2 linked regions of the Alicyclobacillus sp. SO9 genome follow. The protein of the gene in region 1 binds, or shares a complex with, the protein of each later gene. Links are inferred from orthologs where the notes say so. Each region holds a gene or a part of one and is shown on either strand. Other genes may lie near its edges. The genes, in order: dnaG and dnaB.

What was found.
Region 2: the proteins of dnaG (region 1) and dnaB are in contact, whole or in part, in a crystal structure (PDB 2R6A), measured with the Geobacillus stearothermophilus proteins. The link is inferred for Alicyclobacillus sp. SO9 from one-to-one orthologs. Residues at the interface, in WP_049624496.1 of Geobacillus stearothermophilus: Lys456, Leu457, Leu458, Pro459, Ala460, Asn463, Ala464, Leu467, Leu535, Leu536, Ile537, Ala538, Gln544, Glu545, Asp548, Tyr549, His552; in WP_033016901.1 of Geobacillus stearothermophilus: Ser13, Glu15, Ala16, Gln18, Glu91, Leu92, Asp94, Ala95, Val96, Pro97, Thr98, Ala99, Ala100, Asn101, Tyr104, Tyr105, Ile108.

Annotation. Positions count from the first base shown.
Region 1 is NZ_CP066339.1:3,223,830-3,227,081, forward strand. What follows is about bases 1-2,929. They hold dnaG (DNA primase), read right to left. Parts: upstream 2,417-2,929; coding sequence 584-2,416; downstream 1-583. Other genes in these bases: rpoD (RNA polymerase sigma factor RpoD), read right to left, coding at 1-552; ppdK (pyruvate, phosphate dikinase), read right to left, coding at 2,728-2,929. Also shown: more of ppdK, read right to left, coding at 2,930-3,252. UniProt on the Escherichia coli protein: RNA polymerase that catalyzes the synthesis of short RNA molecules used as primers for DNA polymerase during DNA replication.
Region 2 is NZ_CP066339.1:5,174,820-5,177,955, reverse strand. The notes cover bases 1-2,813. They hold dnaB (replicative DNA helicase), read left to right. Parts: upstream 1-623; coding sequence 624-2,003; downstream 2,004-2,813. Other genes in these bases: GI364_RS24155 (response regulator), read left to right, coding at 2,504-2,813; GI364_RS24160 (hypothetical protein), read left to right, coding at 2,014-2,448; rplI (50S ribosomal protein L9), read left to right, coding at 155-598; GI364_RS24175 (DUF2232 domain-containing protein), read left to right, coding at 1-61. Outside these bases: more of GI364_RS24155, read left to right, coding at 2,814-3,136. UniProt on the Escherichia coli protein: The main replicative DNA helicase, it participates in initiation and elongation during chromosome replication. Travels ahead of the DNA replisome, separating dsDNA into templates for DNA synthesis.

The sequences.
Region 1 (3,252 bases):
CTTGATAAGACCCAGATTTCCTTCCTGAATCAAATCGAGGAACAGCATACCGCGTCCGACATACCGTTTCGCGATGCTGACGACAAGACGAAGGTTGGCTTCTGCAAGCCTTCTTTTTGCTTCTTCGTCGCCTTCTTCAATCAGCTTCGCCAACTCAATTTCTTCAGCAGCAGACAAGAGCGGAACCCGGCCAATTTCTTTGAGATACATACGCACGGGATCGCTGATTTTCACACCAGGAGGCATGGTCAGATCGTTGAGGTCGATTTTTTCATCTTCCTCCTCGGCTGCTTCCTCCTCATCTTCCTCATCTTCCTCATCGCTGAATCCTTCCGTGCGCTCGTTGGCGACCTCAACGCCTACGTCAGACAACTGATCGAAGAACTCATCCAGCTGATCCGGGTCTAAGTCGAACGGCGACAGGCGCTTTGCAATCTCAGCGTATGTGAGGGTCCCTCTTTGCTTCCCTAACGCAGTCAGGGCCGCTTTTACATCCTGAAGGGTGAGTCCAGCCTCTTCGCGGGCTTCTTCTTTTATATCTGTATTTTTCATTCCTTTTCCCGCCTCCTTCACCCCCGCAACCTTACAGTTCAGTACGGGGCAGTTTCAACTGCTGAATCTGTCTCTGCACTAGGACAATTTGCTTCTTCAACTCTTCAACCAAACTCCGGTCTCCAGACTGAGTAGCCCGCAAGCTTTCATCCAGCAGAGCCTTATACTTGTGTTCCGCTTCCTGAAGCCGAATCGTCCGCAAATAATCCTTTAGTACAGCTTCATCTGTACTTGGTGCATCCTCCATCAGCAAAGAAGATGCGAGGTCCACCAGTGGTGCGTCTTCCAGAGCCTCCAGTAAATCCGCTGAACTGTATTCCTGGTGCTCTGCAAAGTACGCATAAAGGTGTGCCAGGAGGGCAGTCTGCTCAGGCAATACCAACTCCATGACCTCGTTGTTCATAAGGAACGTCGCAGCGGCAGGACTTTGCAGAGCTGCCTGCAGCAGTCTGTTAGCCGCAATTACATTTCCTCGTTGCAACTTGCGGTGTTGACTTTGAGCAATCTCAAAGTTCCTCGAAGTCTGTCGCACCTTGCGGTGTTCCCTGGTTGATCGCTTCGCTATAAGGGTGTACTCTTCCTTCAAAGTTTCGGCAGAAACGTGAAATTCTTTCGCCAAGGCTTTGATAATCGTCTCTTGTTCGATTGGAGTTGACCACTCGTGAAGCAGTTCCAGAGCCTTCCTGATAAATTCATTTACGCCAGCGGACGTACGTAAATCAGAGTGGCTTCGAAGCCGGGAAAGCTGAAATTCAACTACGGTTAAGGTCTGCTCCTGCAGCAGCCTTTGGAAGGCTGCAGCACCATGTTCTCGAATGAATTCATCGGGGTCTTTGCCGTCCGGGAGCGCAGCGACACGCACATCTAAATCCACTGCGGCTGCAATTTCTGCAGCACGAACTGTGGCTGATTGTCCTGCTTCGTCTCCGTCATATGCCAAGACAAGCCGATTTGCCCACCGTTTAATGATGGCTGCCTGTTCTTCCGTAAAAGCCGTACCGAGACTGGCCATTGCGTTTTGAACACCAGCCTGCTCCGCTGCAATGACGTCCATATATCCTTCCAGTAAAACCGCCGTTCCTGTTTGACGAATCTCTTTCCGTGCTACATACTGGTTGTAGAGAATCCTTCCCTTGTGAAAGATAGCCGTCTCAGGAGAATTTAAATACTTCGGTTTTGCGTCTGGACGGATTGCACGTCCGCCGAATGCAACAATTTGACCTTTCGCGTTTGCAATTGGAATGATAAGTCGCCCGCGGAACCGGTCGGCCACCTGTTCCCCCATTTGTACGGCAAGACCTGCTTCTGTCAATACAGACACAGCAAACCCTCTTTTTTGCAAAAAAGAAGTTAGTGTACTGTTTGAAAAGGGTGCGAACCCCAGTTGATGCGCGACAGCCGTTTGCTTTGAAATTCCTCGTTCTTCGAGGTACTTCAGGGCTTGCACACCGGCACTGGTATTCATTAAAATATAGTTATACAGTTTTGCCGCCAATTCATGCGCATCTCTCATGCGCTGTAACGAATTTTTTTCCGAAGGAACTTGGACCTGTGTTCGTTCTTTGAGTTCAGCGGGAATCTCCAACTGGGCTCGCTCTGCCAAGAGCGTTACGGCCTGAGTGAACTCGACACCTTCGATTTCCATAACAAAGTGAATGACCGTTCCACCTGTACCACATCCAAAGCAATGATATAACTGCCGGTCTGCGGAAACAGAGAAGGACGGTGTTCGCTCGCTATGAAACGGGCATAGCCCTACGAATGACCTGCCTGTTCGTCGTAGTTGTACGTGCTCTGACACAACGTCTACTATGTCAGTCCGTTGTCTAACCTCGTCGACAAACCAATCTGGGATCAGAGCCATCCCATCACCTTCTAACTACCGCAAAAGGATTACGCCTGTCTCCGTCCACTGGATGACACAACGTTGCTTGTGCATGTTTCAGCTTCATATGAAGTTGCTTTGAAATTATTCTACAGAAAGCGTCACTTTTCCTCCTTTTATTTTTAAAATCCTAACTTTGAAGATGCGCCGTCGACCGAGAATCTATACACAGTCTGCATATTTTGCAGTAAACAACCTCTAGTATCGACGGCGCTAGTTAAATTTATCCACACAAGTATCTACGTTGAAGTATATGGCTTGCAAACGACACTTATGTTACACTGCTCAGGTTATGCGCGAATCGCGGCTTGCGCTGCGGCTAATCTGGCCAGCGGTACGCGAAACGGAGAACAACTGACATAAGTCAGATTCTGTTCATGACAAAAGGCAATAGAGTGTTGCTCACCGCCGTGTTCACCGCAAATTCCAACCTTCAATTGAGGCTTGGCTTTCCTTCCTTCAGACGTCGCAATTTTAATCAACCGGCCGACGCCGTCCCTGTCCAACACTTCAAAAGGATTGTCTTGAAGCACCTTGTCGTTGAGATAGGTTTGCAGAAACTTGCCTTCTGCGTCATCTCTGCTGTATCCGAAGGTGGTTTGGGTTAAATCATTGGTTCCAAATGAGAAGAATTCTGCTTCTTGTGCCATTTCATCAGCGGTTAACGCTGCTCGTGGCACTTCAATCATGGTTCCTACAACGACCGGTACTGAACTTCCTCTCTCTGCTTGAACTTCTCGTGCCGTGTCTTCCACTAATTTACGCATCCGCCGAAGTTCTGCCACATGTCCTGCTAACGGAATCATCACTTCAGG
Region 2 (3,136 bases), 2.0 Mb from region 1 along the record:
AATCATTATTGGTGTCTTTGACATTGCCAATCGAGCGCGCCATAACATTGAGAAAAAATAGAGTAGACCTTCCAATAAACATGTGCTGGCAATGCCATAATGAGAACTACTGTCTCAGAGGCAGATGGACATCTTCCAGAAAGGGGTTTGTTTCATGAAGGTAATCCTGTTAACGAACGTGAAGGGTCAGGGTCAAGAGGGAGACGTGGTTGATGTCTCACCGGGATACGGCAGAAATTACTTATTACCCAGGAAACTTGCAGTAGAAGCTACGGAAGCGGCAATGAAGGAGCTTCAAGACAAAAAGAAAGAAGAGCAGCGCTTGGCTGCAGCGGAGAAACGTGCTGCAGAGGAACTGGCCTCCAAGCTGGAGACTCATCGCGTGGCGATTACCACGCAGGCGGGTGAGGGCGGTCGATTGTTCGGAGCTGTAACGACCAAGCATATTGCAGATGCTCTTGAACAACAGGGGTTCAATGTTGACAAGCGGAAGATTCAATTATCGGAGCACATCAAGTCTTTAGGCACCCACAAGGTCCAAATCAAATTGCACCCTGAAGTTACTGCCACGGTCAACGTAGATGTACAGGAAGGTTGAGCAATGACTAAGGGAGTAGAGCAAAATGAGTGAAAGTGCAGCGCGGTCACCAGAACCCAACTTGAATCTGGATACAATTCGCATGCCGCCCCACAACATTGAAGCTGAACAAGCGGTTTTGGGCGCTATGTTAATTTCCAGTGAAGCAGTCTCTGAAGCTGCAGAGTGGCTGGAACCGGATGATTTCTATACCAATGGACACCAACACATTTTTCGCGCCATGCGTGGAATTTACGAAAACGGAAATCCGGTTGACGTTGTTACGGTCATTGAAGCTCTTCAGAAACATGAGGGAGTCTTGGAGAGTCTTGGCGGCTCTGAGTATGTCATCAATCTAGCCGCAGCGATGCCGACAGTGCTTCACGTGGAACATTATGCAGCAATCGTTCGCGAAAAGGCGTTGCTGAGAAGAATTATTCAAGTCTCCCAGGAGATTGGGACAGCCTCTTTCCGAGCGGATTCTGATGCTGAAGATGTTTTGGCAGAGGCAGAAAGAAAGATCCTCGATTTGTCGCAGAACCAGCGTGTCCGCGATTTTACTCACATCGGAGACGTGCTCGAAACAACCTATGAGCAAATTGAGCAGTTGTTTGAAAACGAGGGCAAACTTACGGGTGTGCCAACGGGCTACAGTGAATTGGACAGGATGACAAGCGGGTTCCAAAAGTCGGATTTGATTATTGTAGCTGCGCGGCCGTCCGTGGGTAAGACAGCGTTTGCTCTGAACATTGCTCAGAATGTGGCCGTTCGCGCTGGCCAAGCCGCTGCAATCTTTAGTCTAGAAATGGCCAAGGAGCAACTTGTCCAACGTATGCTGTGTGCTGAAGCCTACATTGACAGTCACAAGCTTCGCACAGGCACGTTGGAGGATGAAGATTGGCCGAGGCTGTCAATGGGGGTCAGTACCTTGGGCAGCGCCCCGATTTACATTGACGACACGCCGGGCATCACAGTTCCAGAAATGCGAAGCAAGTTGCGCAGACTGAAATCGCAGTATGGGTTAGGGTTTGTCGTGATTGATTATCTACAGTTGATTCATGGACGAAGAGGTTCCGGCGAAAATAGACAACAGGAAATCTCCGAGATCTCTCGAATGTTAAAACAGATGGCGAGAGAGTTGGAAGTGCCAGTGGTCGCGTTGGCCCAGTTGAGTCGGTCAGTCGAGCAGAGGCAGGACAAGCACCCGATGCTCTCCGACATTCGTGAGTCAGGGAGTATTGAGCAGGATGCTGATATTGTTGCATTTTTGTATCGTGACGATTACTATGATCCCGAATCAGAGAAGAAAAACATTGTCGAAATACTGATTGCGAAGCAAAGAAATGGTCCTACAGGAACAGTGGAGCTTGTTTTTCTGAAAAACTACAACAAATTCGTAAATCTAGAGAAGGCTCATAGCGAGTAAGGTGACAGGATTGACGCCACAAACAGATAGCAGGTTAACCAGGGGTGAGCACCAAAAGCAGCTTGCGCGGCGCAGAAGAATGATCCGTAAACGCCGACGCAGCAGGGTTCGGCGTGTACGTATGCTGAGGTCTGTACAAACAACTCGCTTTTGGATACGTACTTTTACTGTTCTGGCTATCTTGCTTTGTGTGGCCTTCTGGTCTCGCTACGCCTACGTATACGATGTACCGGCATACGCTCAGCGGGGTGAGCTAGTTGGAGTCAATGCCTATATTACACGAAAGTCATGGTGGTTCGGACCGCCTGTGTTCGATTTAAGCAGTTACCAAACTGCTTCAATGAATCCCCTTGAACGCGACAAATACTCCACGTTACTGCACAATTTAGGTCGGTATCAGACCGTTGTCAAAAGTCCGAGATTCGTCTGGGTGCACCGTCATTAAAGGATAGGTTGGCCCAGTACTGCTGGCAGAGCTCACAGGCATAGGAGGCAATGAGATGTTTACGGTTTTGGTGGTGGAGGACGAAGAACCGATTGCCAATATACTGAAGTTCACACTGGAGCGGGAAGGGTTTGAAGTCATCACCGCCTTTGATGGTGAAGAGGCCGTCAGCATGGCCAAAGCTTATGAACCGGACCTGCTCCTGTTAGACATTATGCTTCCTGAAAAAGACGGATTTGAAGTCTGCCGCGAAATACGCAATTTCAGCATGGCCCCAGTCATTATGCTTACGGCTCGAGATTCAGAAGTGGACAAGGTCCTAGGATTGGAAATCGGTGCCGATGATTATGTGACCAAACCTTTTAGCGGCAGGGAACTGGTTGCGAGGGTCAAGGCGAATCTTCGCAGACAGTGGCAAGACCAAGACAATCATCAAGACCAAAACTCAAACCGCAGGCTTTTCATCGGTGATGTTGTAATTGACCTTAACCTCTATGAAGTGAAAAAGTCAGGCACGGACATCCCCTTGACACACCGCGAGTTTGAACTGCTGGCCACCATGGCAGCTCATCCCGGAATGGTCTATACCCGAGACCAACTGTTAACAGACGTTTGGGGAGACGACTATGAAGGGGACCTCCGTACCGTGGACGTGACAGTGCGGCGTTTGCGGGAAAAACTCGAGACG